Regions from separate parts of the Shewanella inventionis genome, predicted to be linked through region 4. Evidence: predicted binding sites of a transcription regulator. Region 4 holds the regulator's gene; each other region holds the start of a gene.
The links. Region 4 encodes sigma-54, which starts transcription at its own class of promoters, with help from an activator protein. Its sites were predicted from a motif close to GTTGGCACGNNNNTNGNNT; they were not measured.
Positions count from the first base shown of each region.

Region 1: the regulator sigma-54 is predicted to act here: its motif matches at 1,456-1,474, upstream of K8B83_RS17870 (HAD-IIB family hydrolase).
Region 2: the regulator sigma-54 is predicted to act here: its motif matches at 5,076-5,094, upstream of K8B83_RS08975 (flagellar assembly protein FlgT).
Region 3: the regulator sigma-54 is predicted to act here: its motif matches at 1,812-1,830, upstream of K8B83_RS09510 (DUF3192 domain-containing protein).

Region 1 is NZ_CP082926.1:4,009,055-4,016,691, forward strand. It holds gene K8B83_RS17865 (glycosyltransferase family protein) at 1-514, opposite strand, end outside; gene K8B83_RS17870 (HAD-IIB family hydrolase) at 516-1,373, opposite strand; gene ruvX (Holliday junction resolvase RuvX) at 2,301-2,720, opposite strand; gene K8B83_RS17880 (YqgE/AlgH family protein) at 3,397-3,957, opposite strand; gene yciH (stress response translation initiation inhibitor YciH) at 3,986-4,315, opposite strand; gene hemH (ferrochelatase) at 4,773-5,786, opposite strand; gene K8B83_RS17895 (glutathione peroxidase) at 5,984-6,517, opposite strand; gene K8B83_RS17900 (hypothetical protein) at 6,638-7,637, opposite strand, start outside.
Region 2 is NZ_CP082926.1:1,985,263-1,992,899, reverse strand. It holds gene K8B83_RS08995 (DUF2947 domain-containing protein) at 22-501, opposite strand; gene K8B83_RS08990 (hypothetical protein) at 838-2,439, opposite strand; gene K8B83_RS08985 (hypothetical protein) at 2,499-3,224, opposite strand; tRNA gene K8B83_RS08980 (tRNA-Arg) at 3,554-3,629, opposite strand; gene K8B83_RS08975 (flagellar assembly protein FlgT) at 3,788-4,993, opposite strand; gene K8B83_RS08970 (FlgO family outer membrane protein) at 5,276-5,986, shown strand; gene K8B83_RS08965 (LPP20 family lipoprotein) at 5,983-6,432, shown strand; gene K8B83_RS08960 (TonB-dependent receptor) at 6,516-7,442, opposite strand; gene K8B83_RS08955 (TetR/AcrR family transcriptional regulator) at 7,536-7,637, opposite strand, start outside.
Region 3 is NZ_CP082926.1:2,111,713-2,119,349, forward strand. It holds gene syd (SecY-interacting protein) at 1-511, shown strand, start outside; gene K8B83_RS09500 (Zn-ribbon-containing protein) at 589-1,362, opposite strand; gene K8B83_RS09505 (hypothetical protein) at 1,366-1,722, opposite strand; gene K8B83_RS09510 (DUF3192 domain-containing protein) at 1,877-2,260, shown strand; gene K8B83_RS09515 (DUF2789 domain-containing protein) at 2,290-2,520, opposite strand; gene K8B83_RS09520 (GNAT family N-acetyltransferase) at 2,695-3,336, shown strand; gene K8B83_RS09525 (DUF962 domain-containing protein) at 3,370-3,693, shown strand; gene K8B83_RS09530 (hypothetical protein) at 5,556-6,110, shown strand; gene K8B83_RS09540 (DUF3301 domain-containing protein) at 6,630-7,019, opposite strand; gene K8B83_RS09545 (DUF3549 family protein) at 7,016-7,637, opposite strand, start outside.
Region 4 is NZ_CP082926.1:1,183,241-1,190,877, forward strand. It holds gene K8B83_RS05415 (ABC transporter substrate-binding protein) at 1-291, opposite strand, end outside; gene K8B83_RS05420 (transposase) at 1,209-1,460, opposite strand; gene K8B83_RS05425 (hypothetical protein) at 1,480-1,632, opposite strand; gene K8B83_RS05430 (hypothetical protein) at 1,888-2,079, shown strand; gene K8B83_RS05435 (HPr family phosphocarrier protein) at 2,393-2,662, opposite strand; gene rapZ (RNase adapter RapZ) at 2,682-3,545, opposite strand; gene ptsN (PTS IIA-like nitrogen regulatory protein PtsN) at 3,542-3,985, opposite strand; gene hpf (ribosome hibernation promoting factor) at 3,988-4,275, opposite strand; gene K8B83_RS05455 (RNA polymerase factor sigma-54) at 4,301-5,785, opposite strand; gene lptB (LPS export ABC transporter ATP-binding protein) at 5,929-6,660, opposite strand; gene lptA (lipopolysaccharide transport periplasmic protein LptA) at 6,657-7,235, opposite strand; gene lptC (LPS export ABC transporter periplasmic protein LptC) at 7,222-7,637, opposite strand, start outside.

The DNA of each region.
Region 1 (7,637 bases), 2.0 Mb from region 4:
TAAATTGCGGATTAGCGACCGGGTAAAGCAATCTTGCCAGTAATGATTTTTCATAAGTGACGATATCGCAGTCGTGCAAGGCAACCGACTCTGATTTGCCCGAGGCTAAAATGTAACCCATGCAGTACCACACATTTCGCCCTTTCCCTAGCTCGGTTGGTGCTAGCCCTAGCTTTTGTAATTTTGCATCTAGTGCTTTTAAGCGTGGGCCGTCGTTCCATAAAATACGGTGATGTTGGGGTAATTCGCCAAAAAAACTCAATGCATGCTTGTATTGTGCTTCGTCTGCTCGGTCAAGGCCGATAACAATTTCAGACAGGTACGGCACGTCTTTAAGGTTAGCAACTATGCCTTTTAATGCATCGCCTTCTAACTCTGAATACAGCGACGGTAGAATGAGCCCTAATGGGCGAGTTTTTGCAAACTTAATTAAGTCTTGCTCTAGTTCGTCGTGGGTACGACGAGTTAAGTTGTGCATTGTGGTGATGGTGCCGTTTTGATAAAAATCAGCCATGTTATACGCCTCCTACAGTCATTGGTTTTGCTGGTGTGGCCAGTGTTGACGTGAGTAATGTTGCGGTGATGCATTCGGCCCAGCCTTTAGGACCGTATGCCTGGCTTTTTATGGTTTGCTTTTTGTTAAGTACTGGGAACTCATGAGTGGGTGATTTAATTTGAATAGCGATATCGGCCGCTTCTAGCATTGCACTGTCGTTGCCGCTGTCACCGAGTGCAATGGTGGTGACTGGGGTTTGATATTGCTTGGCATAAACTTGCGCCAGCCAGTTCATGGCTTTGCCTTTGTCGCTTTCACCGCCTATGTGCAAAAAACGCCCGCCTTGTAACATGTGGGCGCCTAATGAGGTCATATAATCGATAAATTCTTGTTTACGCGCTTCATCGCCTTGCCATAACAAAGGCTCTGAATAATGCCTAACTAAAGCAAGGCGCGCTTTGTCTGGCGCAAGATCGGTAACTTCACACAATTCTTCAACGCTAAAGGATGAAAAGCCGATGTATTCATCTTCAAACTCAACGGCTTGTTGAGCTAATAAATCAAGCCAGTGCTGGCGAGGCGGACAAAACTCTTTTACCCAGTAATACCCTTGCTCAAAAGTCCCTTCTGGCTGCTCATTGAAATAACCTATTGGAATATAAATAACGGCGCCATTTTCTGAAATAAAGGGAGAGTTAATCCCAATGGTTTGTTGTAGTTTTTCCATTTCGGCAAAGGTTTTGCTGGTATTGGCAATAATAGGGATATGACGCTCATTAAGCGCTTCGATGACCTCAATGGCATGGTTAAAACTGTAATCGAAGTGGTCGAGTAATGTTCCGTCTATGTCAGTAAAAATCAATGGTCTGCTGGTCATATAGAGTCCCTTTAATATTAATACGGGATAAAACAAGGGTGAAAATAATGCTGCCACCTTTTGTTTTATTGGTAATTAACTGATTCAGAAAATGTGCCAGTGCAGTATGCATTGCCCAAAAATGGTTCAATCGACTTATTAAGCATTGAAATTTATAGCTTTTTATTTGAGCAAACTTAACGTGAAGAATAATTTTTTAGTGCGCTGATGAGTTACATACGTGCAAGGTTTTATGCAGATCGCACCATTTTGGTGCAATTTAAGGGTAGCAAGTGGCAAGTGGCATGCTACGAGTGTACTTCTTTGCCGTCCTCGAGTGCTGTTATCCCGGCTTTATAAGCGTTACCGGGACGGTTCCAGGTGTTTGCTCTTAAAAGATAACAGCTGGATCCCGGCTCAAAAGCATTGCCGGGACGACGTAAATAAGGCCTTAGCAGACGTGATAAAAGTGACAAGGTTCAAGTGGCTGTGTAAGTGCAAGTGGCAAGTTACGAGTTACAAGTGACAAGTGACAAGTGCAAGTGACATGCTACGAGTGTACTTCTTTGCCGTCCTCGAGTGCTGTTATCCCGGCTTTATAAGCCTTACCGGGACGGATCCAGGTATTTGCTCTTAAAAGATAACAGCTGGATCCCGGCTCAAAAACATTGCCGGGACGACGTAAATAAGGCCTTAGCAGACGTGATAAAAGTGACTAGTGGCAAGTGTAAGTGTAAGTGCAAGTGGCAAGTGGCATGCTACGAGTGTACTTCTTTGCCGTCCTCGAGTGCTGTTATTCCGGCTTTATAAGCGTTACCGGGACGGAACCAGGTGTTTGCTCTTAAAAGATAACAGCTGGATCCCGGCTCAAAAGCATTGCCGGGACGACGTAAATAAGGCCTTAGCAGACGTGATAAAAGTGACAAGGTTCAAGTGGCTGTGTAAGTTTTAAAATTGGTTTTCAAAATAACTTTCAATGATCAGCACGGCAGAAACCGCGTCAACCTGCCCTTTAGTCAGTGCTTTAAAGCCCCCTAACTCAAATAATCTTGCTTTAGCGTCTGCAGTGGTGAGGCGTTCGTCTTGTGTGGCAATTTTAACACCGAAGCGGCCATTTATTCGGTTAGCAAACTTGCGCGCTCTTTGGGTCATTTCTTGTTCTGTGCCATCCATATTTAGTGGTAATCCCACTACGACTAGATCGGGTTGCCATTCTTTGAGCAGTTTTTCGATATCGTCCCAATTAGGAATACCGTCAACAGCTTTAAGTGACAACAGAGGCGTTGCGCTGGCCGTAATAGCCTGACCGATTGCGACACCAATACTTTTGGTGCCATAGTCAAACCCTAATACCGTTTGTGGTTGCATGTATTTCTCTTTGTTTTGTTTTTAGGGGCTAGGAGCTCGCAGGCTCGCCTGAGAGCGGACTTCGTCCTTCTAGGTTCTAGGTTCTAGGTTCTAGGAACTCGCAGGCTCGCCAGAGAGCGGACTTCGTCCTTCTAGGTTCTAGGTTCTAGGTTCTAGGTTCTAGGTTCGAGGAACTCGCAAGCTCGCCTGAGAGCGGACTTCGTCCTTCTAGAATCTAGAAGCGCAGCGCCCTCGAAGTGACGAAGTCACGCCCCAGCAGCACAGCGTCCTACAAGGGTTCTAAATCTACCCTTGTTGTCATCCCTGAGATCTTTTATCAGGGATCCAGGTGTTTCTTTTGATTTTGTTTTAACCATTAAAGCCTAAAAGCTAACACCTGGGTTCCGGCTTAAACAGCGTCACCGGAACGACGTAGTCGAGCAGCGAAGCGTCCTTCTAGGTTTTAAATTCATTCCGGTTGTCATCCCTGAGATCTTTTATCAGGGATCCAGGTGTTTCTTTTGATTTTGCTTTTAAGCCTTAAAGCAACATCTGGGTTCCGGCTTTAACAGCGCTACCGGAACGACGTAGTCGAGCAGTGTAGCGTCCTAGCACCTAGCAGCGCAGCGCCCTCGAAGTGACGCAGTCACGCCCTAGAACCTACTACCTAGAACCTAGCTGCGCAGCGATACTATCATTAAGCATGACCAACTTGAGTCGACATTTGCCAAAAGTCGAAGCCTAAAGATTGGGTCGCGCTTTGCCAGATTTGCTCATAATCTACGTTAAACAGTAATTCTGGGGTGGCTTTAATGGTTAACCAGGTATTGTCTGCGAGTTCTTGTTCTAGTTGATCTTTACCCCAGCCAGCATAGCCTAAAGCGATAATAAAATTTTCGGGCGGATTACCGGCTGCAATCGAGGTTAAAATGTCGCGAGACGAGGTGAGCATTGAATAGTCACTGATTGTAACGCTATTGATCCAATTTTTTTGGGGCGTGTGTAATACAAAGCCGCGATCTGGTGACACTGGGCCGCCGACTAAAACCTCGTCATTAATTGCGAACATCAGTTCTGGTGAAGGATTGAGATCCATTTGCTCGAGCAGCCCTTCAACATCAACGCCTATAGGGCGGTTAATCATTATGCCCATTGCACCTTTGTCATCGTGTTCACAAATATAAATCACTGAACGTTCAAAGAATGTGTCGTCTAACGACGGCATGGCAATTAAAAAATGATCTTTTAAGCTATCCATATGATCTCCCAAGTCGTGTTGTTAGCGTTTATCCACCCGCTAATTTCACGGTGAAATTCAATTTCTCTAATATGGATTTAACAAGTTCACGGTTGTCTGTTTGCACTTCAATGTTGAAGTCTTTCACTGTACCACCACAGCCGCATTGTTTCTTAATTTTTTGGGCTAACTCTTTTAATGCCTTTTCGTCTAACCCTAGACCTTTGATAACACTAACGCCCTTGCCTTTTCTGCCTTTAGTGTCTTTATGAATACGCACAATACCATCACAGGTAGGCACTTCGGCTTGTGTTTTAGGCTCGTCGATACGACCTTTGTCGGTGCTGTAAACTAGGCTGATATTAGGATCTATTCTCATCATATTTCTTATTGATTGGCGTTTAGGGCAGTTTATCAAATCAAAAAAGCGGAGGCGAGTTTAGATTCTAGGGGCTAGGAACTCGCAGGCTCGCCAGAGAGCGGACTTCGTCCTTCTAGGTTCTAGGGGCTAGGGGCTAGGAACTCGCAAGCTCGCCGGAGAGCGGACTTCGTCCTTCTAGGTTCTAGGGGCTAGGGTCTAGGAACTCGCAAGCTCGCCTGAGAGCGGACTTCGTCCTTCTAGGTTCTAGGTTCTAGGTTCTAGGAACTCGCAGGCTCGCCAGAGAGCGGACTTCGTCCTTCTAGAATCTAGCAGCGCAGCGCCCTAGCAGTGACGAAGTCACGCCCTAGCACCTAGCAGCGAAGCGCCCTAGCAGTGACGCAGTCACGCTCTAGAACCTAGCAGTGACGAAGTCACGCCCTAGAACCTAGCAGCGCAGCGCCCTAGCACCTATCACCTAAATGAAAGGTTTAACCAAGTTGGCCATCATGTTGATGTGATCATCATTGTCATTTAGGCATTCGATATAACGGAATTTTTTGCCACCAGCGTCTTCAAATACATGGCGGTTTTCACCTTTTATCTCTTCCAGTGTTTCTAGGCAATCGGCGCTAAAAGCTGGACAAATAACGGCGATATCGGTGACTCCTTTTTCAGGCAGGCTGCCTATTGTTACGTCGGTATAGGGTTGTAACCATTTGGCTTTACCAAAGCGAGATTGGAATGTGGCGACATAGTCATCTTCGCTTAACCCTAGTTTTTCGACGACGAGGCGAGTCGTTTTCATGCAAAAACAGTAGTAGGGATCGCCAAGGTGTAAGTTACGCTCTGGCATTCCGTGATATGACATGACTAACTTTTGCGGTTTGCCATTGGTGTCAAAGTCTTTTTGAATCGATGCGGCAATGGCATTGATAAAATCTGGGTTGTCATGATAAGTATTAATAAAGTGCAATGAGGGTAAATAACGCCATTGCATCATTTCTTTGGCTAGAGCATCAAAGGCTGACCCGGTTGTGGGCGCCGCATATTGTGGGTACAAGGGTAATACAACTAGGTTATCAATACCTTGCTTGTGCATGCTTTGTAATGTGGTAGCCACCGACGGCGAGCCATAGCGCATTGCCAAATGTACACTGACATCATGCCCTTCGGCCTGCAATTGACTAGCTAATTTGGCTTGCTGACGCTCGCTAATATCAAGCAAAGGCGAGCCTGCATCTGTCCACACTTGTTTGTATAGCGCTGCTGATTTAGCCGGACGAATGCGTAAAATAATGCCGTGGAGGATTAACATCCAAACAAGTTTGGGGATTTCAACAACTCGAGGATCTGATAAAAACTCGGCTAGGTAAGTTCGTACTGCCGAGGCTGTTGGCGCATCGGGTGTGCCAAGATTCATAATTAAAACACCTGTTTTACCACGCGCTTTGTGGCCAGTGTCTTTGTCTAACCCTGAAAATCTAGCCAAAATGTAGTCTCCGTAATCTATCTAGGTAAACTCAGCTAAACGCAAAAATAGTCTTGATGCTTGTGTTAACTTATCGTACTCGTTTTGCTGAGATTAAAGTCATTATTTGTTGATTGTATCTTATTATTTATAAACAAAAAGAGCGCTAGGTATCGAATTGCATACCTGTTTGCGCTCTTTCTTATTGCTGCTGCGATTTATAATACAGTTTCTATCGCTTTTTTGATTTGTTCACTGTCAGGTTTTACTCGTGAATTAAACTGCTGGACAGTTTGTCCGTCACCTGAGACTAGGTATTTATAAAAATTCCATTTAGGTGAACCGCTTTTATCACCGAGGTATTTAAATACTGAATTGGCATTGTCGCCCCGTACAGGCGATGTTGCGACCATGGTAAAGCTGACACCATAATTGATAAAACACACATCTGCCGTTTTTGCTTCATCTTTTTCTTCTTGGAAAAAATCGTCAGAAGGAAAACCAATTACCACTAAGCCCTTGTCTGCATACTCTTTATGTAAAGCTTCTAGTGCTTCAAATTGCGGAGTAAAGCCGCAGTTTGATGCCGTATTTACAATCAAAACTGGCTTTCCCTGGGTGAGTTCACACAGGTTAACATTGTCTTTGGAGTGTAATTTACGTGCTTCGACATTGAGATACTCTGGACAGCTTGCAGCTGACACGCCCAAACTGCTAGTTAGTAGCGCTATTGCGGTAATATGTTTTATCATTTTTTCGTGTCCTTTACTCAAATTACATCGAATAAAAAAGGTATTGATAATCTACTTATCAATACCTTAGTTGATTATTTATCGCATTACGAATTACATCTGCAATAAGATCAACCCATGCTAAAAATATAAACCAACATTGATGTTCAATCTAGAGTGCCAGCCGGTGTCACCATTATCAATGCCTACACCTGAACCATTGATAAAGTACATGTTTTTACCCGCAATCCAATCAACGTAAGAATAAAACTTGCCCGCTGTAATTGCACAGCCAGTGACGTTTTGAATAGAGTCGGCTAAGCCATCACCCGACACCATCACTTGGCTATAATCGTTGTAGCAATTTAATTGGGTAATTGGCCCCCAATCAACATCAAACGACTTAGCAATGTTAACGATTGCCACATCAGCTTCAGCAGCTATATCTGATTGATACTGAAAAGCGCCAATAGCTACACGGTTGCTGTCTACGTCATAGTCGTAATGCATATATTGAACTTGTAATTGCCATTTTTGCCAGTCGGCTTGCCAATGTGCTGCAGCAGCAATGCTGTCTGAGTCTTCACCATTGACGTTTGCTGCATCGGCCACAAAATCTAACTGACTAAACTGAAGCGAACCACCTAACTTATGAGTCACCTCACCTGTAGTAAATTCACGTTCAATACGCGCATTTACTTGGCCAGATTCTTCGTATGGCGAATCACCGGTTGTTGCTACGTCAAAGGAGTAACGGTCATAACGTGATCCATTGGCGTATTCATCATTAGCAAAGTAGGCTACATCGTAACGCCAGCCATTTTGTTCATTTTTGTAATGCACACCAGCATCGTAATCATCTTCGAAACCAAGATAATAAGCAGCGCTAAACCAGAATGAATGTGCGGCATATGGCAAAAAACCAAATGGCACTTGAGTGACACCAACTTGTACCGACTGGGTTTCATCGAATTGATATCCCATATAAGCATGGTGTATCGCATCCATATCTTGATACCAGCGGTATTGCGCCGATGCAAATAAACCATCTTTAGATTGGTAATTAACATCTGCACGAAATAGTTCAAACTCTAACTTTGCGTTATCGTCATAATCTTTCCAGCCATAGTTAATGCGAACG
Region 2 (7,637 bases), 800 kb from region 4:
GCCTTAAAGGCGACAAAGGGGTTAGCCACGCATGCCCAATTTAAATTGGCCGTTTTGCTCAAACATCAATGCTTGTTTATGTTTTGGCGCCATTAAAATAGGGCCGTCATCAAAAAACAAAAAGCATTTCCAGTTGCGCACAAACACATCCCAACGAGTTTCTAACACTTGATATTTTTCATAACAAAAATAAATCACAGCATCATCTGGCCATTGAATGTGTTCTAAAATGGCTTCAGGCAGTGCATTATCATGAGAATCCCACGCCGACTGCCAATGTTCAGTTGCACTCCAGGCATCTTGCTTTGCTGGCCAATCGCCTTTCTCAAATAGCTCTGCTCGGCTGCTTTTATTGCTTATCCACTTATTCCAGACTTCCATGGCACTTTTATCAGCCAATGGCTTAATCAACGCCTTGTCAGCATCTGCTACAGGCAAATCTTTATGGTTAAAAATCCACTTACGTTTATAAAGATCAAATGGAATATATGAGTGTGACAAACAACTGCTCCTGGCAAACTAAAATGAGATTGCAATTATAGCGTTAAAACGAGGTCAACTGCGATAGAGCAACAGAGAAAATAAAGACAAAGATTTTAATAAAACAAAAGAAGATATGGTCTCCCCACAGGTGAGTTTGGTTGAATTTAACCAAAGTCAACCAAAATCAACTAAATGTTATTTATCAACAACTTTAATCGATAATTGCATTTTTGACATTAACCAAAATTACTGTAAATTAGTCACGGCGTTTTTCAAGGTAGTTGTCGCCACCACAGGGTGTGAAGGTATTTCTTGGGGTGTAAAAGTACCGTCACAGGGTGCGACGGTATAGATTTATAACCATTTATATTTGTGACCAGTAGCTACGAGGTTTTGTTTTAACCTATTTTTCATTTCATCACTTGCCCTAAAATAAACAGATTTAATATCATTATCGTAAGCGTCTTGGCTAAATCCTCGTTCTTTTGCTTTGTCATACCACTCATGGCCTAAGTCAAATTCACCCGTTGAAAGATAAACAGCGCCTAGCAAAGTACATGGCATGAAATTTAACGGTGTCACTTTATGTGCTTCTAAACCAAGTTTAATTGAATTCACATAATCCTTTAAGTCTCTACAAACGCCACCGTATGTGGTTAATAAAGCAGATTTTAATTTCTTTTCATTCTTAGGAATATTAAACGGATATGACTCATCTAACGCTTTTTTTATTTTGGTCAGTACTTCCGCTTTTCTATAAGCAGCACTGGCATTAACCAATTCCCAAGGTCGGCTTTTTTGTTTCCAATTTTGAAAATGTTGATGAGCTAACTGAAGGTAATACATTTTATCGATAAGCTCTGAAATAATACCTTCACTATTTAACCATTTTTTTTCATCTAGACTGATTTGTCTTCTCATTAGTTTATTTAAAAGCTTTTCAGCATGAGAGTTTTTCGGAATGTTTTTTACACCCAATTTAGGAAAGTCAGAAAAATGCTTTATCCTTTCAGCTTCAGCCTTTTGTATAACTCTTAATCTTTCAGATTCTATAACTTGTCTTTTTTCTTCTAAATCATGTTGTTTTTTAGCTTCTATAGCCTCCACTTTTGATTGATATTGCGCCTTAATATTTTTGATAACGGTTACGTTAGCAGTTACGGAAAGCTCGCAACCATTGTCCTTAAGCCTTTTTTTCACTGAAATTTTTAACTGAAGTAAACCAAACACAATGTGTTTTAGCTTTTCTTCAATTGTTTTATGATTATTAAGATTTGCGAATAAAGCTAGTTCTTCTGAACCAAATGCACTTGATAGTTTTTCCATATCAGCACCTGAAATTCGTAGTGGATCACTCGTAACCTGTTGAAGTAGAGAGTCTGTAAAAGTTCGATAATTGGGGTAAATATCTTCAGGAAATAATGCTCTAGCTTGAATAATCTTTGCTTTAAACATATCCGTTGAATGTTTATCAACCTGTTGCTTAGTGTTTTGTACGCTTTGTACTAATCGTGGTTTATTTAAAATTTCGGTTGTAGCTTTTGACTTTTTAATCTTCTCAATTTCAATCTTAAAGTTCGTTTTGTTTTTAGTTACTTGAACCTTATCAAGCTTTACGTTGTATTGTGCAAAAATCAAGTCAATTACAGCGTGATTTGAATCATCTAATAGCTCAACACCAAACTCAGCTAATCTTTTTTTCACTTCAACTTTTAGTTTTAGAGAACCGAGCAATAAAGCATCAACCTGCTCGAATAAGGTTTCTTTTTCCACCACTGATTGAAATAGCTTATGAGCGGTTTTACCTAATCCTATAGACAAGATCTCTAAATCTCGCTCAAGAACACAAATTTTGTCTTTATTAAGCATTCTAATAAATAGATCAATATAAGCTCTGTGTGTTGGATATTGAGGTTTTGGAAAAAGCAATTTAGCTTGTGAGGTATTTTTAACCACAGTAAAAATCCATTTTATTTAGTTGATTTAATATGCTTGCTCAGCCAAGAGTTGATTGTTCAGATTGCTTGGTAGGAAGAAGTAAAAGAATAATTGATACTCTCCTCAAAACTTAACACTTTCTCAGCAATAGCTTGCGCAGCTTGATGCGGGTTAGCATAATTTTTCTGAGTATAAAACTGTATAGCAAAAGCTTCTACTTTATCTTTTTTAGCATAACGCTTATCTCGACCTGCTTTTCCAGCTTTTGATGAAGCTTCTGCATAACCTTTATGTTTTGTTATCTCTGTTTGAAGTGACTGATACCCATCATTAGCATCGATAAATTGACGTTTAGCAAATAATTCAAACAATAAATTGGCTTGCTTAGGCATACCAGCCATTTGACAAGCTATAGCACCATGAATAAGCTCAGCACTGTCTTGTGGAATCGCATTTAGAAATGTGAGAGCTTCACTACCTTCTTCACCAAATGCTTCATGTAAGTTGGCAGCATTGGCAAATTGTCTGATCTCATTAATGTCATCACATGGCTCTGCGGCAATTGACTCAAATAATGATGTAAAAATATCTGCGCCTTCAAGCTGTTCAGTCTCAAGTATTGACTGACTGTTATCAACTTTCGAAAGCGCTTTGGCTAAAGACTCTTCATTAGTGCCTTTTGGAAGAAAAGGTCTAACGGCTGAATCTTTTTGAGTGAGCATGTCGAATGACTGTAAGCTGGCTAAAAAATCGGCTTTCAGCTTTTGATTAGCATGTTCTGACGAATTTAAAATATTAACCATTTGCAACTTCAGCGCTTCAGGCATTTCGGTTAGAAGTTCTTCTAACTGATTATCGACTTCAGACTAGTGAGGTTTAGTTTGTAGGTTAGACTCTTTCTTGAGGTTCATTACACAATACTTCCATGTTTTAGCTTTAATAGAAAACTATTGGAAATACGTTTAAATGTCCATGATTGAGTTCAAACTATCGAAAAGCGGAGTTTTGAAGAATGCTTAAAAAAAAATTCCAAAAAAGTGGTTTCCAGAGGCGGCACATAGGCGGCACATAGGCGGCACAATTTTTGACTATTTTATTAAGTTATTGATTTTAAATATAAAAATAGGTGTTATGGTCTCCCCACAGGGACTCGAACCCCGATCGGCCGCTTAGGAGGCGGCTGCTCTATCCTGTTGAGCTATAGAGAGACCCTGTGATTATACTGAGTTTAAAATTGATTTAAAGCCTTTAAATTTAATTGCTTAAATCTTAGCCGAGTTAATGACGTATACGGATAATATTTACCACATCTTCAGCTTAAAACGGCGTTAATGGTCTGCTAAACTCACTTAGATATTATTGATGATTAGTTTTTAATCGCAATATCGTTCACTTGAATATTATCTGCTGCATCGATTCCTTCAAATACAGCTGTTGCGCTGTCTTCGCTAACTTGCTCTATTACTACACTTGCACGACTTTTACTGGCGATGGGGCGCATAGTGTTTAGGCGATCGGGGATATTTTTTTGCAGCACAATTTGGAACTTATCACCCATTTTTACACCATTTTTACGACCAAGATTAATGATTAATCTGTCCCCTTGCCTTGCTATTATTTGCCCTAATAATGGTCTGCAATTTAACTGGTTATCAAGCGTTAACACACTTTGCTGAAAGATCTCACTAATGGCCTGGCCATAAGATGAACGCCAAAAGCGTTGATTAGCTGGTGATACCACTTCTTGTTTTTCAAATTCCCACGGCGCTGATGTGGTAAAGGTTTCGGTCCAGACCACTTCGCCACTAATCGCATGGTAAAGCGTCATTTTTATCATAAACTGCCTTTGTGGATAGTCTTCACTCAAACCAAAAAACCGACTTTCTGCTGGCTCTGTTGAAATATCAATAATATCTGGCTGCAATATATACTGACTTTCTGTAATTTCACCTAACCATGTGGGAATGCGATACCCCCTGAAGTTAACAAGCTGGTTGGTGTTATCAATTTTTTCATCGGCATGGACGCGAGCAAAGCTATGTCGAGATTGTGAGTTAATCACTTTGCCCAATTGCAGCGTTATTTGCTGTTCGAAATTAGCTAATTGCCCATAGCGCAGTTGTTCTCGTTCTTGCAGGTAAGATTGCGGCAACATAATTGAAGCTTTTAATAATTGGCTTTTGCATTGAGCATTAGGTTCGGGTTCTGCTAACTCTAGCTGTAACACCACTGTAATGGTGTTCTGGCTGATCATTTCACTCATTAATTCAACATTGTTTGCTGTGCCCATGCGCTGCATTTGAAAGGTGTCTTGAGTGAGCCGCCCCTGGTCGATTGACTGCTCGCTCGAAAAATTAACTCCAGCCTTTAAGCTGGCATAATTTAACGCCTGACTGATTGCATCTTCGCGGGCTTTATCGATATCGCCATTGACAATTTTAGCCCTGCCAGTGACTTCAACCTGCTCAGCCAAAGCGGCAGGCACCTGAAATAAACTCATCAATATCAACACGACAAGGGCTAGCTTGTGTTGGCTGGTAACAGGTTTTTTAAAGTAAATTGGCGCCGGCATACGATATCCTAATGTCAAAAAGTCGTCAGTTTTGCCTTCTTTTAGCATATAAAATGAATCAACTGACGCGATATAATTTAGTAAGCAAAAATTGCGCCACTGCTGAGTGCTTTGTTTGTTGGTTAAATCTAGTAAAGCTTTTTAGCCCAGTGCCGATAAAGGTTTATAGCTTAATAGCGGCTTGGTCGTGGCGCATTATAACTAACAGAGCCGTTGGGTATTTTCGGCTTTTACGCCCGACATGCTATCGCGAGCACCGGCGACACTCTTTAAGGAATCATCATGATTAATAGGCTTATCCCCACTACGGCAGTGTTTGCGATGCTGACTATCGCAGCATGTAGCCAAACGCCTAACCCGGCAAATAATTTAGCGTTTAACAATAACGGTAAATACGTCAAAGTGGCTGATGAAAACGATGTCTATCATGATCAGTTGGTTTACGATATTCAAGCCGCTGGATTAGCGCCAAAAGGCCAAATTAATGTGTGGGCCGAAAAACTGGTCAATGAATTAGTTTTACAAAATGACGCCTTACGGCCTGATCAACCCCTGCTGATCACAACTCCGGTACTGGCTAATAATTTAAATGCGACCAATGAGCTAGCCTTACAATTACAGCAAGGTTTATTGGCGGCGTTTCATGCGCATGAATTTAATTTAGTTGATATGAATGTTGCCATCAGTTTGCGTGCAACTGAGCAAGGCGAATTTATGTTAAGCCGTAATTGGGAATTATTGCCATCAGATCTGCCCGTGTCACATGTATTAGTGTCTACAATGACCATGACCCCTGAAGGTATAGTGTTTAATGGTCGGGTGGTTAACGTAACCAATAACCGTGTGCTATCTGCAGTGCAATCTTTTGTTGCGGCGTCGAGTTTATCTGGATATTTACAAGAGTCTGAAATTATCGAGTCTCGTGATGGCTTGTTATACCGTCATGAGAAAAAAGGCGACAGCCGTTATACCGTATTAGGAGAAAAGCTATGAGGACACTCATATTAACAATGATGTTGGTGTTACTCAGTGGCTGTGTGAGTAAAGATAAATATGTGCAGTGGGAAACGGAGGCGCCAACATCCTTCCCGACTTTAACGGCGGTAGGTTATGCCCCATTAGCCACTCAACCAAGCCCTGAACCATCGCACCGTATTTTAATGGCAATGCAGGCGTCTAAAATTGCAGCCTATCGTGAATTGGCTGAGCAAGTTTACGGCCAAAAAATTTCAGCGAATAGCGATGTCAGTGAGTGGTTATTAACTGACGATAATGTTAAGTCAAGCGTGAGTGGTATTATTCGCGGTGCGAAAGTGGTGAAAACCTATCCTTCTGGTGAGTTTTATGTCACTGAGTTAGCGTTAGACTTTAAGCAAGTGTGGCAATTGTACGAACAACAAAATCGCCCTAAACGGGTTAAAGACGTCACTTATTTTTAAAGCATATGATTGATAAAATGCCGCTGATGTCAGCGGCATTTTTTATTTTATAAGCTGGACTAAATATAGCTTAACACATTAATTTAAAAAGCTAATTTAAACGCTAGCCCAAACGCGGCTTGGTTTTCAATGTCTTCGGTAACATCGGGTTCACTAAGCTCCATTTCGCCGCCAAAATAGTAACCGGCATAAGCATTGACACTCACATTGTCGGTCGCTTTCCAGCCTACACGAACAAAGCCCACCCATTCGTCAATCTCGATGGTTTGATCATCATCGGCAATTAAAAAGCGTTCAGTTCGTTTTGAGCTACCAATACCAAAATCAATATCAGGCTTATATTGATAACTCAGTTCTAAACCTGCTGGGCCACTAAAACCGGCTTGAGACGGGTTAGCTAGCACTAACTTGTCGTTGATTTGCCAGCGCACGGCTAAGTAAGGTACGGTGCGTACTTCTGAAATGTCATTCAAATAAGCCACGCCTAACCCAAGCATATTACCTGAGTTAAAACGGTACATGCCCGATGCAACAACACCGTAGCTTTGCGCATTTGACGATGAGGCGGTATCGGCATAGGCATATTGCAATTTAGGAGCAACTATAAACATCCAGTGATTATCTGGCCGGTAAGTTAATGATAGCCCGGCACTGTATTGATGTACGGTTGACCAATCCTGTTCGCTTAAACGTAACGGCGTTGCCTGGTTAATACGCCAGTCGTAATCATGGTTATCGTAGCCGACACTGGCGCCAATTGACCATTGTCTATTTAACGGCATGGCTGCTGAAAAACTGGTTTTCCACGCATCTCGCTGTAATTGATTTTCATCCCCCTGCCCCACATTAGCCGTAACCGCAGAAGTACGCGCAACAGTCAGCGAAAATGGCGAACGTTCAGGTGCAGCTAAGGCCTGTTGGCTGAGTAATAGCCCTGGGATTAATAATAACGATTTAATCGATAAACTCAGTGTATTGCGCGTAAAGTTAGAGCCGTTAAAAGACGTCATAATCATGTGCATCCTTTCGAAATAATATGGTGTGTAGCATAAACTGTCTGAACCAATACTAATTAAGTAATACTTCAGTTCAAATCTTATGCATTATTTTATTGCAACCTTATGCGCCCGCAAGAACATCTCTGCGGTATCTTGTAGATATTGCGGCCTGCTTAACAATAAATGCTCGGTTTCTAACGCAAGTTC
Region 3 (7,637 bases), 930 kb from region 4:
CGATACCGTATTCTGGCAACCGATGAAACGTGAAGTCTTGGCAGATTTTAGCAATGTGGAACATGCATTAAATATTCAATTACACCCAGATATCCATGCATTTTATGGTCAGTATTTTTCAGCTCCATTACAGTTTACAGCCTCGTTTGGTGATGGTGAATTATTACAAGTTTGGAATCAAGATGACTTTGAAAATTTGCAACAAAATGTGATTGGCCATTTGATTATGAAACAAAAGCTAAAACAACCCGCAACCTGGTTTATTGGCGTGCTAGGTGAGGGCGATGAAATGCTTACCGTTAATAATGACGATGGCAGTGTGTGGATTGAAATTCCAGATGAAAAGCAAGGTACAAAATTAGCTGAGTCGTTATCTGAGTTTTTACAGATTATTTCGCCCATGATTAAACCGCCGCAAAAGCCTGTTGAAGAGCATACACCTATTGTGGAACACCCTGGTATTTGGCAACGCATTAATACCATGTGGGATTATTTGTTACGTAAAAAGTAACCTCTTAGCGATTGAAGTACCAACGACCGGTACTTCAATGCAATGAGTTTTTATTAACACTTAAGCTCGTTAGGTCTTTACTGGTGATCCCAGGATATATTAGACACAATGCGGCATGGCTCGCAGCGAAAGTGAAACATGTCTAATAGTGGCTGATCTAGTTTCCAATCTTTTGAGCCGCATCTCGGGCAAGGGCGATTGAGCTCTGTTTGCAATGATTCTCCACCTACACGATATAAATAGTAGTATGTAGGCACTTTCGTTAAGTACTCAACTCGTCCGCGTAAGTCCCAACCACGTCTAAATAAATCACTATCGGTGCGAGTTATTTCATCCAATGCGGCAAACTCTGCTTTAGTGGCTGCTGCCATTTGTATTTCATCACAGGCTTGCCATTCAGATTGCCATTTTATTATCTGCTTATGATCGCCATTAAAGGTGGCGGGTAATCGATAAAGTGGAATAGGCAAAAGGTTATCACCACTGCGAAGTGGCGAGCACATGTGAACGTAACTGGTGTAGAGTAACTGCCAAGAAGGCGGCTCAATATTACTGACTTCTGAGTTAATGTCCTGACCGATGAGTTTCTCTCTTGGCGCGAGAAGTTTCGCTTGAGTTAATCCTTTAAGTGCTGATTTAACCCAAGGACTATTGAACCGATTAGATAAACTGATTTTTTCGGGCAAGAGTAGTCGAACTTTAAATTCACCATCGTTAAACGCGACGGCAAACTCACGCCCCAAAATTTGTCCATTAGCGCGTAGTGCCTCAAGTAATCCATTAATGGCTTTTTCGGCTGCATCGATTGTGGTGTCGGCAAAACACTCAAAGCGAAGTTCAAACACAAACATACGCTATTCAGCCTTAATATTTGGGGTTGTTGGGATATGTTGGCTGAACTGTTGTTCAAGCTCGGTAATTCGGCATGTTAGCTGGTTAATTAGTTGCGCCATGGTGTCGACTTGCTGCTGTAATTGCGCTACAGGGCTGTCGAGTTCATTACCTTGAGTGGCTGGCGCTGGAATATCAGCAAGTTCAGGTAAATTTTGCCATTCAGATTTTGGTAATGCTTTAAATTGCTGTAGTCCCTGGATTAAAACCGGCATTGGAAAACGGCTACCTAAACGATTTTTGATTAAGGCCAAACTGGGTGTGTGGCCATTGATAGCAATGGACTTCGCTGCGGCTAACACTTGTTCAATAGGACTCATTGTTGGTTAAATTCCTTAATTTTTTGTAGTAAGAATCACTACTGCTCCTGAGCTTAAAATTAAAATACAATAATTTCAATGCTTTAAGTTTTGGCATGATTCTAGCTTTAAGCACATCACAATGCGGATTATATTTTAACAAAAAGGATGCAACATGAAATCAAAACTTATCACGGCAAGTGTAGTGGCAGTACTCTCTTTAGGTTTAAGCGGATGTGTTATCAGCGTTGGCGATCATGAATCAGCTAAAAGCCACGAGTATTGGCAAGAACAACAAGATAAAAATCGCGCTTTGTTAGCTAATTTAGCGCTGGGCATGACGAGCGAACAGGTCGTGACCTTGATGGGTACAGCTGATTTTAGTGAAGCCTATACAAAAGCAGAGTCAACTGACAATCCACAAGCGATAAAAGTGTTATTTTATCGCACTCAGTGGGCAAAAGGTGATGGCAAAACCACTAAAGATGAGTGCACCCCAGTGGTTTTTAAAAACAACGTCTTAGTTGGCTGGGGTGACACCGCAGTCGCTCAAATATAAACCGCTGTTAGTCATAGTTTATATTGACCTTAAGCTCTCATCATTACGTCCAATTGGTCGATAATTTCAGACCATTGGGCGTCTTCGTTTAATGCCTCTTTTAAAAAAGCTCGTTGGCTGTGGTTCCAGCAGTCGGCATCAATTAATAGGGTATCTTTGTTCACTTTATTGCGGCTGACAAAGCTATCAATTTCTTGTTGTGTGTAACCTAATCCGAGTTGCTTAAATAAATGGCCTAAATCATTTTCTGTGGTATCCATTCTCACTACTCCCTATGTGACACATTGCAATTGTTCCAGTATTAATCTTCAACGCAAAAATTGCAAAAGAACTCTTCGATAAAGAGAGGTAAGGTAAACAGAACTTGTAGATTGTTTCAATCTTGTTAACTTGGTAAGTTAAGGTTGATGGTCATAATACAAGGAATAACAATAATGGATAACACTACCTTGGACACCCTGCGAGCAGTGTATTTAACTGCAGAAGACTTACGTGTGGCTGCTTCAATTATTTATAACGCTTATCATGATGATGCCTATTTTATTGAAGCATTAGGCCAGCAAGATACCCAACAGTATGAACAAAAACTTCGTGCTGCCATTCGAGAAGAACTCAATGATTTGTGGCAACAAGAACAACCCCTTATTGGCTTATTTGATCAAGAACGATTAATTGGGGTGGCGTGTGTGATCACTCAGCAAGTCCCATTAGGGGAGGCGCGCTATTGGCATTGGCGCTTAAAAATGGTGTTGGGCACTGGCTGGAAATCAACACAAAAATTAATGGAAAAGGAAACATGTATTCTTGAGCACCTGCCTTCAAATAAGTGCGGAATTTTGCAGTTTATTGCTTTGTCCCCTGCGGAGCAAAAAAAAGGCTATGGTACAAAATTAATTCAAGCAGTACTAAGTTGGTGCGATGAGCAACCAAATTTAGAAGGGATGGGGGTATTTGTGAATAATAGCCATCACCACTCAGCTTTTATGGCACAAGGTTTTATTAGTATTGCTGAGATTAATATTGGCGGTGTACATGGTGAAGTTTTGTTTTATGCGAAAAATAACCTTCAGTGTTAGGCACCCATTTTTACTTTTTAAAAGGACAAGGTAATGCAAGCCAAACGTTTTTCATCATTTGCTGAGTTTTATCCGTTTTATTTGTCACAACATCAAGATCCCGTTTGTCGAAAACTTCATTATGTCGGCAGCACGATTATTTTAGTCATTATTGTCAATACGTTCATTAATCAGCAATGGTGGCAATTACTCCTGTTACCTGTGGTGGGTTATGGTTTCGCCTGGTTAGGACATTTTATATTTGAGAAAAATCGGCCTGCCACGTTTACTTATCCACTTTATAGTTTGTGGGGTGATTGGGTAATGTATGGACAAATGTTGAAGCGACTATGGCGAAAAGTGCTTGGTAAAAAATAGTGCTTTAGCGCTAACTGTCTTATTGTTGTGTGAGCTTTATCCTACAAAGCTGTAAGCCATCTTATCTCAATTTGTCAGTGATGATCATTGGATTGAGGCTTAACTTTATTTATAACAAAGGCTTACTATTTATTGGTTGTTTTTTGATATGTGAAATATTTGTTTCAGTCGTTTTCAGTGACTTTTCACGTAGCACTTTTTAGATAGAATGTACTCATTGAAAGCAAATGATTAACCGGTTTTCTTAGGATGAGAAATAAATTGAGTTTGCTTGAGAGCTGAAACTAATTGCTAAAGTCGATCAATTGCTAAAGTAGATAGTTAGTACAGAATTTCAAGGATGATGCACAGGACACGCCCACGGAACTCGGCATAAGCTCGGTAAATGGATAACCGAATCAAGGATGGGTGGAGCGCAAGCGACACAAGGATAAATGGATAGGACCGCAGGACGCAGCAAGGATGACTCAATGGATTGAATGCTCAGTCGATGGATAGACTGTTCAATGGAATGATACTCATAAGACGCTTTGTTTTAACTTAGCATCACGGAAATGAGAACATGGAAATGGATGCAGGAAGCATGTTTGCAAGGACGATGCAGGGAGCAAACTTCAGCCGGATTGCTGACAAAAGTGTTAACGGGCGCAACCTTATAACTTAAGGTTGCGCCTTTTTGTTTTTACGACGTTCCATAAGAATGGTGTGATAATGGGCGTGTCAAATTTATTGACGGCATTGTCAATTGGCATTGGCAATTAAAATCAAGCTAGGCCAAGTATCGCTCTGTTGATTGTGTGTTAAATGTTATACCAATTCCACTAATTATCTGGTCATTCAGCGGGAATTCTGTGCCTTCTAGGCAAGTAATAGGATTGTAGGCATAGTTGCTCTCGGCAACTGCTCCTGCGTTGCTCTACCTCCTGCATCCATGCAGTCGTACGTCAAAATACTATTAAGCAGCATAGAAGGCACAGAAACCCGCCTTGCAGGAGACGCTCAGACAGTCCATTTCTTTGTTGCATTGCCTTAGAAGGGAATAACCATTATTTCAACAATGCGCCTCAAACTGAACAGTCTGAGCGACTCTGATTGGTCACATAATTAATGGAAATGGTATTAAATATTAACTTTGCTTTTACCTTTTTTGCCTTGCGCTTTGTGAGATATATCTCACAAAGCGTGTGAGACGAATCACCTATTTTAACAGCAATAAAACCATCTTTAACTCTAAGCTACTGATATTTAATGGTTTGCTGTTGTGTGCTTAAATTTTATTTGGTTTATTCATTTAGAGGTATCTGTTTACGCTAAGGTAAATGAATTATTATTTATCTCGTTCCTAGGACGGAACAATACAAGGAAGTCAGTAGGTCATAGATGACTCGATGTAAATGGATGTAATGGACGAATAATAGTTTCAGGATGAAACGCAAAACACGTTAAACGCTTTATACAGCACGACGGGTTTTTAACATTGTTAGGATGATAATGTTGCAGGACGCACAATACTCAGCAAATGATTTGCATCAGGATAAGTAAAGATTTCAAGGACGATACAAGGACACGCTTAGGATAGAGCAGGCTCGGTCAATGGATAATCGAGTAAGAAGGACAGTACGCAAGTACAAGGATAATCAAGGATTGAACACGGATAGCGCTGGATGCAAGTTATACGCATGGATGGTGCAGGGAGCACTGCAATAGCGGGAAAGCTTAACAAGAGATCAAAAGGCCGCGACAGTTTCTGTCGCGGCCTTTCTTTTTGCTTTTTTTAAGATTATGGAACTTTATCAGCATATGTTGTCAAATTGTAAACTGCATATATGCATGGGGAAAGTACACATGGTTGAGGAGATAGCATGAAAGGGTTTCAAATTGCACTATTGATGGGGTTTTCATTAGTTTGCTATAACGCCAATGCACAGGTGAGTGAAGAACAACTGCAATGGGTCGAACAAGCGTTAAACGAAATTAATAACAACACTGACGATACCAAAGTGCTTTGGCAGTACTCTCAAGAAACCGTTATGCCGGACATGATCCGGGTTGAACAGTTTAATGCGTCTTTACCCGGCTCAGAACGCTGGATCTTAGTGACTGAAAATGGTGAAACGCCTGACAAAAATCGTTTAAAAGAATACCGCGAAAATCAGCAAGAACTCCTGCAAGATAAAGACGAAAATACCCATGAATTAGCGTTTTCTGATCTGATTAATTTATCGACATTAACATTAGTGGATGAGGAGGGCGATAATGTTGCATTTTCGTTTACACCCAATATCGACAAATTAGATAATAATGCATTAACTGGGACTATTTACATAGGGTCTGTTGATCTTTCAAGGTTATTTTTGCAGCGAATTGTTGGACATTTGTACAAGGCAGAGACTTTGAGGTGTAGTTATTCTACATAAAAAGTCGATAACGCAGTAAAAATGGCCAACAAACGCTGCCCGAAGGGTTCGGCTAAAAACGTTTTACTCTTTGTTTAATGGATTTTGCTTAGATTGCTAGGCATCAATCCATTCGCCTCGATTAAAACGTTTTTAACTCGAACAAAATTCAACCAGCAAAGATCAACAGACCCTAGATAAGAGCTCGAAGCAGTTACGCAAAATTCTAATCAGCAATACCGACGAATTAAACCCTGCATTTTCAGTCACCCTTACCAAATTTGAATTGGAGTTGGGTTTTGATGTGTTTGAAGGATTGGTGATGCCTGCGCGCACTTCAACCACCATTAATGGTACCGCCGCGATTTTTAAATCATTAGATAGCATACATAAAGTGACGTATAGCGAGTATAAAATATTGGATAAGCCACAAACCTAATCCAATAATCTAAGCAAAAAAAAACGCTATTTTGATAAAAATAGCGTTTTTTTGTCAGCTTACTGCTGAACTGTGGTAATAAACGGTGCTTCAATGCTGAACTAGTGGCACTTACCAGAGTTACAACTTTGGCTTGATGAACCACATCCACCAAACTTACCGCTAGCCATAGGTGCGTCCATCCACTCAGGCTCAGGGAAAATAGGCCATTCTATCTTTTTGGCGCGGTTGCCATGCATCATAATATGACCACGATATTGATTAATGCCGTCGGTGCTAAATTCGAACATAAATGTGGCTTTCCAGCAAATGCCTGTGCTGCCACCAATACTTGGGCGTGCAGACTCCATCGCAATCGCCAATAATTGCACATTTTGTTTTTTACAGGCCTGTTCGGCAAGTACTCGACTCAACTCTGCCATCTGTCTAAGCTGCCAAAAAAATGCGCCAACAACGATTAAAGCAACAAATAATAAAAAATCACTCATCATAGGCTGGTTGCCTTAAATAATCCGCCAATAGCGGTTGCTAATTGAACACTGCGTTCAGGATGACGTAAATCGCTCAGTAATCCATGGCGCAAGCTGGGTATTGCCACGATATCAGCAAACACTTGGTTAAAGAAGTGTTGTGGCTGTTTTGCTAATGCTTCTAAATAGACTTTACGACATGTGTCATCTTTTAGTGCCAACCAATTGCGCGCTGCAATGGTAATCAAACTATTGTCGTTTAATAATTGCTGTTCATCCAGTTGCTTAATCGCCGCCATACTCAATGGGGTATTGGATGCAAGTGCAGCTAAATACATCACTTTTAAGTCTGGTTCTGCTTGTGACATTTTTGCAAATAATCGTTCGGCTAAACGTGTATCAACAGTGATATGTTCAAGGCACTGACATAATGCCGCTTGCACCTCTACTGGCACATTTTCAAACGCGTTAATAATGTCATTTAGATGATCAAATTGATGTGCGCGAACGCAAATATCTGCTAAACCTTGTAAGCCTAATTGCTGCCAAGTCTCTGTTGGCGCCTGCCCTGATAAATATTGTGCCGCAAATTCATATTGGCTCGAGGCTGCTTGCCCTAATTGCAGCCTCACTAAAGCA
Region 4 (7,637 bases):
ATTGAACATGACCACTGTTTCTGAAGCTGTTGCAAAATCAACTTCTTTATTGATTAATGCGTCAAAGCATTTTACGCCACCATCAAATCTAACGAGCTCTACTTTGAGATTATTCTCGGTAAAATAACCCATTTTTTCAGCTATAAAAAAAGGAGCTGATAAGGGCGTATTCGACACCGCTATGGTAATAGGTGGTGCGGATTTAGCCGCTTTAGTGTTTGGTTTGGTGGCGTGATCACAGGCAACAACATAACTGAGTATGCTGACGAAGAAAATGCCCAAGACACGCATATTAGGGACTCTAGCCATTAATTACTGTCAATCAATATTAGGTATGGTTAATTGTAGTAATAGTAACAACTTTTGGTAGAGATATAACCGCAAAAATTGATTTTATGAATAATATCAATCGATAAAGCTAGTTATAAAGTATTAGTAAAATAAAGTTAGATACAACTTACGGTTTGATAACGTCGAAATCGGGCCGAGACCTCTGTTGTTTTGGGATAGCTCTTTCAAGGATATTTTTGCAGCGAACCTTGTTTAGATTGTTTACTCGCTGCGGGTCACAACAATTTTAATCAAGCCATATCACGAAAAATAAAGCCCCACAGCATCCTGCTTTGGGGCTTTTGCTTGCATTGTCTGTGCTTTGTTTACACTTTTGTTTAAGCCACCTTAACTTTCTAAGAAGATTTGAGTGGTAACGTAAACTCAATCCAGCCTATGGCATGAATAAAAATGACGTTATTGGATATAGAGTCTGGGGACCCAATAACGCCTGAACTGTTATGCTCGTTGCAACGGTGCAACTCACGGTAAAGCAAATAAAGCGGCAAGGATGCAAGATATTGTGCGCTTATTGTTATTAGTCTGCTTTGCTGTGTTATCGACGTGCTGGGGGCGAGTTGATAATACGTTCAAACATCCTTGCCATAACTTAGGTAGAACAGCGTTGTACTAATCACACTTTGTCTACTTGAATAAAAATGACGTTATTGGATATAGAGTCTGGGGACCCAATAACGCCTGAACTGTTATGCTCGTTGCAACGGTGCAACTTACGGTAAAGCAAATAAAGCGGCAAGGATGTAGATATTGTGCGCTTATTATTAGTATGATTTTTGTTGCTATTTGCTTTGTACTATCAGTCTGCTGGGGAACAAACTGATAGCACTGTCATACATCCTTGCCAAAACGGTTGTTGTTTAGCTTGCCATTGTTTGTAGTTGTTGGCTTAATTGAGTAATTTTTTGCTGTAAAAGAGCGATTTCTGACATGATGGCTCCGCGATTTTCAGCTTTATGGTTTTCGCTATATTTGACCCATTTGTAAACTGTTTTAGCAGAAACACCATATTGTTTGGCAACGTCAGATAACAGGCGATTGTGCACTTTAACTTCGTTGATGACTTGATGTTGAAAGTCTGCTGGGTATTGTCTGGCAGTTGAAGTATTCATACGATTCATTCCTTACGCTTTATTTATACTTGTTCGAACGAGTTTCAACTTCGTCCCATTGGCTGCAACCAAGATGCGCTAAGAAAAAAATGTTTTGACGGCATTGTTCAACCAGCTTGGCAACGATGTGATTTGCTGATTGGATATTTTTACCTAGGTTTATTTTATTCATCGCTTTCTCCTACAACTGACAATGGACCGCTTAAAAAACAAACTACTACTTAGTAGGTATATAGCTCTATATGAAAAGCTCGTGCCAACTTTTTTAAAATATTTTTATTGATTAATATCAATTGCTTACTGATTTTTGCGTGTTTTTGGGTAAATTGACCTCTGATTTAATTGGTGCATTTGCACTAATTTGGTGAGCAGATCGATTAACCACAAAGTATTGGTATCAATTGAGGGGGCAGTATGGCTGGTATTTATGGCAATAAAAGGTCACGTTAATGACAATATAAGGACGTTTTCAGAGATTGCGGGCTTAGATAATGTGAGCTTAGGTAATGCGAGCTTAGAGATTGCGGGCTTAGAGATTACGGGCTTAGATAATGTGAGCTTAGAGATTGCGGGCTTAGAAATGACGCTGTATTGCTTGCATAGGCAATATTACTGGTGAACGACCAATATCAATCAGCACAAGAGTGTGATCATTCTTACTGGTTAACATCGCTTATAGCGTCGTTAGAAATTTTGAAGGTAGAACAACTAACTAGCTGCAAATTATGCCTTATTCTAAGCGATTTTCCCTACGCCATCTCTGATCACTTATTTAGCCTGATGGTATAAGATGTGCGAATTGGAACCCGCTTAACATAAAAGATCTTTGTTTATTTATACCACAGGCTTTATTAAGTTAATCATACTAACCTTATATATCATGAGGTTAAACTTACCACGCAATAAGCACTTAATGGTTTTAGCGTTTGGCTTTAGCAACATTCGTCGAACTTGTCGTTAATTAGGTTGCACACAGCGTCTAAAGCGGCTTCTGCGTCTGGGCCTGTGGCTGTCACTGTGATCATTTTACCTATTCCGCTTTCTAGCATAAGTAACCCGAGTACACTGGCTGCACTGGCTTGTTTATCTGCCTGGATTAATGTGATTTGGGCGTTGAAGTCTGCGGCCAACATGGCCAGTTTTGTCGCTGCACGAGCATGTAAACCCAATTTATTTGAGATAGTGACTTGGCGTTCTAACATTGTTGCTGCTCCGCGAGGGCTAAGGGTTATTTTCGTTAATATTTAGCTCTCTATGGCGTGCATTAACAGTGTGCTTACTGCCTTGCCTGAACCGTTTTGCCAGTTGATCGGTAATATAAACTGACCTATGTTGCCCGCCTGTACAGCCAATTGCAATCGTTAAGTAGCTGCGATTATTTCGCTCTAGGTGTGGCATCCAGGTCTCGAATAAATTTTCGATTTGCCAAATAAACTTATTAACTAACGGCTGACGTCCAAGAAACTCTTGTACTGGCTCATCAAGACCTGTAAAAGGCCTTAGTTCAATTTCCCAGTGTGGGTTGGGTAAAAAGCGCACGTCAAACATAAAGTCAGCCTCGGTGGGCATACCATGCTTAAAACCAAAGGACTCAAAATTAATCACTAATTCTTTATCTACACTGCCAAGCAATATTTGTCTTACTTGGTCACTAAGCTCGTAAATATTTAATGCAGATGTATCAACATAGTGATCGACAATTTTGGCGATAGGTTCTAATAAGCGGCCTTCTAACTTGATGGCTTCTTGAAGCGAAATTTGATTCTTTGATAGCGGGTGTAATCGGCGAGTTTCACTGTAACGTTTAAGTAAAACTTTGTCGCTGGAGTTTAAAAAGAAACTGGTTATCTCGGTATCAGGTTGTAGCATCGCCAGCTGCTCTTGTAACACTTTGCCTTGTTCAGCAATATTACGAACATCGACACTGATGGCCACCAAGTCATTACTGCCTTTTAATTGCGCCAGTAACGTGCCGATAAGTGGCAACGGGAGATTATCAACACAGTAATAACCTAAATCTTCTAGCACTCTTAAGGCGACAGATTTACCTGAGCCAGACCGCCCAGATACGATGACGAGTTTCATGCGGTGATTACCTGATAGAGTTCAGTTGAGTCGTGGATTTTACGAAGCTGTTTTAGTACTTGTTTGTCGCTGAGCTTTTGCGCCATTGATGACAAGGTACTTAAATGTTGCTGGCACTGATCGGCTGGCACTAACAAAGCAAACAGTATATCTACAGGCTGTTTATCGATAGCATCAAACTGGATTGGCTCTTCACATTTTATAAAAATGCCAATAGGGTGATCGATTGTTGTCAATCGGCCATGAGGTATCGCGATACCATTGCCTATACCTGTGCTACCCATTTTTTCCCGCGCGAGGAGACTTTCAAAAACCTCTTGCGAAGATAGGGTCGGGTACTGGGCAGCGACGATATCGCTGATAAGTTCCAGTACCTTTTTCTTACTGCCCGGTGTGGCACAGGTGGTGCATTCCGGCTGCAGGATGGTACAAAGTTCCATCGTTAGTGTTTTGTATACTTCTCTTTGTGTTTAATTACCTGACGATCGAGCTTGTCTATCAGGGCGTCTATTGCTGCATACATGTCGGTATGTTCTGACATGGCAAAAATTTCTCCGCCTTTTAGGCTGATTTTTGCTTCTGCTTTTTGTTGTAACTTTTCTACGTTGAGCACAACGTGAACATTATTGATCTGATCGAAGTGCCGTTCAAGCTTTGAAAATTTTTCCTGAACGTACTCTCGTAAAGATTCGGTTATTTCAACATGATGCCCAGATAGATTGATTTGCATTACACATCTCCATTGTTGAGTAAAATTATAGACTCTTACGTTGGTTTGAGGGCGGGATTAGCATTGCCTCACGGTATTTTGCAATCGTACGACGAGCAACGTTTATGCCCTGTTCTGCCAGAAGTTCTGCCATTTTGCTGTCGCTAAGTGGTTTTTTCTGGTTTTCTGCAGCGACCAGCTTCTTAATAAAGGCGCGGATTGCTGTTGATGAGCACTCTCCACCATCGTCAGTACTGACATGGCTGGAGAAAAAGTATTTTAGTTCAAATAACCCTCGTGGGGTGTGCATGTATTTTTGTGTCGTGACACGCGAAATGGTCGACTCGTGCATTTCGACTGCTTCTGCAATGTCGTTTAGTACCATGGGTTTCATGGCTTCTTCGCCGTATTCGAAAAACCCTTGTTGGAATTGCACAATACAATTGGCTACTTTTAATAGGGTATCATTTCGGCTTTCAAGGCTTTTGATAAACCATTTTGCTTCTTGCAAATGCCCACGAATAAATTGGGTATCTGACGGGTTTTTGCTGCTACGTGCCATGGCCGCATATTGTTGATTAACACCAATTTTGGGCATATTGTCTGGATTTAATTCAACAACCCAACGACCGTTCTTTTTAAACACGGTGACATCAGGGATGACATATTCATCTTCAGTTGCGGTAATCAATAACCCTGGACGAGGATTAAGTGACTGAATGAGGGTAATCGCATCGCGTAGTTCATCTTCTTTTAGACGAGTTTTACGCATTAATAACCTAAAATCGCGGCCAGCAATCAAATCTAAATAGTCTTTGATAAGCATGCGCGCATTATCAATATGTGGGGTTGAGTCGGCATATTGAGCTAGCTGAATGAGTAGGCATTCACTGAGATCGCGCGCAGCTACACCTACGGGATCAAAATGTTGGATCCGCTTCAGTACCGCTTGTACCTCGTCAAGTTCAATGCTTTCATCGCCCATTGCTTCTAGTATTTCTTCTGTACTTTGGGTGAGATAGCCGCGTTCATCGATGGCATCAATGATGGCTGTTGCAATGGCAAGGTCGGTGTCTGAAAACGGGGTTAAGTTTTTTTGCCACTCTAAATGTTCATATAACCCTTCGGTGGTTTCACCCTGAAAAGGCATATCGTCGTCACGCATGCTGGCGCTGCCTGAACCAGACATGGGTGATGCGGTGTAGACTTCATCCCATGTGGTATCCATGGGGAGATCGTCCATGGTTTCTTTACTGATAGATTCAGTGGTGTCGACGGTTGAAGTGTCTTTTTCTACACTGACATTGCTATTGTCACTGAAGTCGGTGTCTGATTGATCTCGGCTTTCTTTTAATGGATCTTTGGCTTGAGAAAATTCATCTTCTATTTCAAGCAGTGGGTTTGAGTCCAATGCTTGTTGGATTTCTTGCTGTAGCTCCAATGAAGATAATTGCAGCAAGCGAATGGCTTGCTGCAATTGAGGGGTCATAGTTAGGTGTTGACCCATTTTAAGTTGGAGTGACGCTTTCATTTACCGCTTATCCCTAGATGATTTCCATAAAAATAATAATTTCGATAACTGTAGTGGATTGCCACATACGTCGGTGTCATATAACGCTATTTCGGTATCGTTCAACGCAATGAATTAGATAGGTTAAAAGACTTATCACTTAACTATAGCTTGAATTGTTCACCTAAGTACACAGCTCGAACTTGTTGATTGCTCAAGATCTCATCAGGTGTGCCTTCTGCAATTAAATTTCCTTGACTTACAATGTAAGCTCTCTCGCATACGTCAAGTGTTTCGCGCACATTATGGTCGGTGATAAGTACCCCTAAACCACGGCTTTTAAGCTGTTGAATAATTTTTTTAATGTCGATAACAGAGATAGGGTCAACACCGGCAAAGGGCTCATCAAGTAAAATAAATTTGGGGTTGGCAGCCAATGCTCGGGCAATCTCTACACGCCGACGCTCACCACCCGATAACGACATACCCTGGCTGTCGCGAATATGGGTAATGTGAAACTCTTCAAGAAGGTGTTGAAGCTGCTCAATGCGCTCATCATTACTGAGTTCTTTGCGCGTTTGTAACACGGCCATGATATTGTCATGCACGGTGAGTTTACGAAAAATACTGGCTTCTTGCGGTAAATAGCCAATACCTTTGCGGGCTCTTAGGTGCATTGGATCTGATGTTAGATCATCGTTATCGATTAAAATACGGCCTTTATCGCTTTTAACTAATCCAACAACCATATAAAACGTTGTTGTCTTACCGGCGCCATTTGGGCCCAATAAACCTACTATTTGCCCCGTTTTAACAGTTAAGCTTACGTCTTTTACGACTTGGCGAGCTTTGTAGCTTTTGGCTAAGTTTTCAGCGGTTAGGGTAATTTGGGTCATGGTTTAATCTGCTTGTTAACTGGGATCTCGGGCAGCTTTTGTTTAGGTGCTGACTCGTCTTGGAAGTTTTCAGGCTGAATAATGGTGATAACACGATCTTGGCCTTTACCCGTGCTTTCAGCGATGAGCTCCTGGGCTTTAATATTGTATTTAATCAGGTTGCCCGTTACCTGGCTGCCAGCTTGGTCGAGTTTAGCATTACCGGTTAGGGTTAGCGTGGTTGTGGCAAGGTCATAGCTGATTTCGTTAGCACTGGCTGTACCGATTTTGCCATCATCTAATTCTTGAGAAAACGTTGCTGGTTTGCCTGTGGCGATTAGGCGTTTTGACGCGCTATTTTCTGGTGTAAAAGCGCGTAGCTCATCGGCATTAATGTTAATTGTACCTTGCACAACAGTAACTGGGCCGTTAAAGACGATTTGATTGTTTTTAATGTCGGCAGACTGGCTCACCGCAGCAATTTTTAGCTCTTGCTTTAGATCACCTTGTTTGGCCATTACTGGCATGCTCAGCATACAAAGTAAACCACTCAATAGCACAGCGGCATTGGCGCGATGTCGTTTATTGTGACTCATATGTTCCTTCTACTTGGCTTAGTAGCGATAATTTTTGCGAATTCAAGTCAGCATGTAGGCCTAAACCTTGAATCATAAACCCTTTACCTTTGATATACACCATATCTTGTGAACTGCCTATCATGGTTGATAAATCAAGGGCGACAGCTTGCGTTGTTAATGACTGTAAAGGCTCTTCGATATCTATGGCGTCGATAATAACATTATTTTCTAAGCTGACCTGATTGGTTTGTTTATTTAATTGACCTCTATCTGCGCTGAGTTGCCATTGGGCTTTGCCATTTTCTGGGTAAATTAAATAAACTGGCTCTGTAAAATGGGTGATGTCACTCGAAGCGTAGTGTTCCATGTGTTTTGCAGTCACTTTACTTTCTATAAAACCTTGCGCGTTGAATTCGGTCG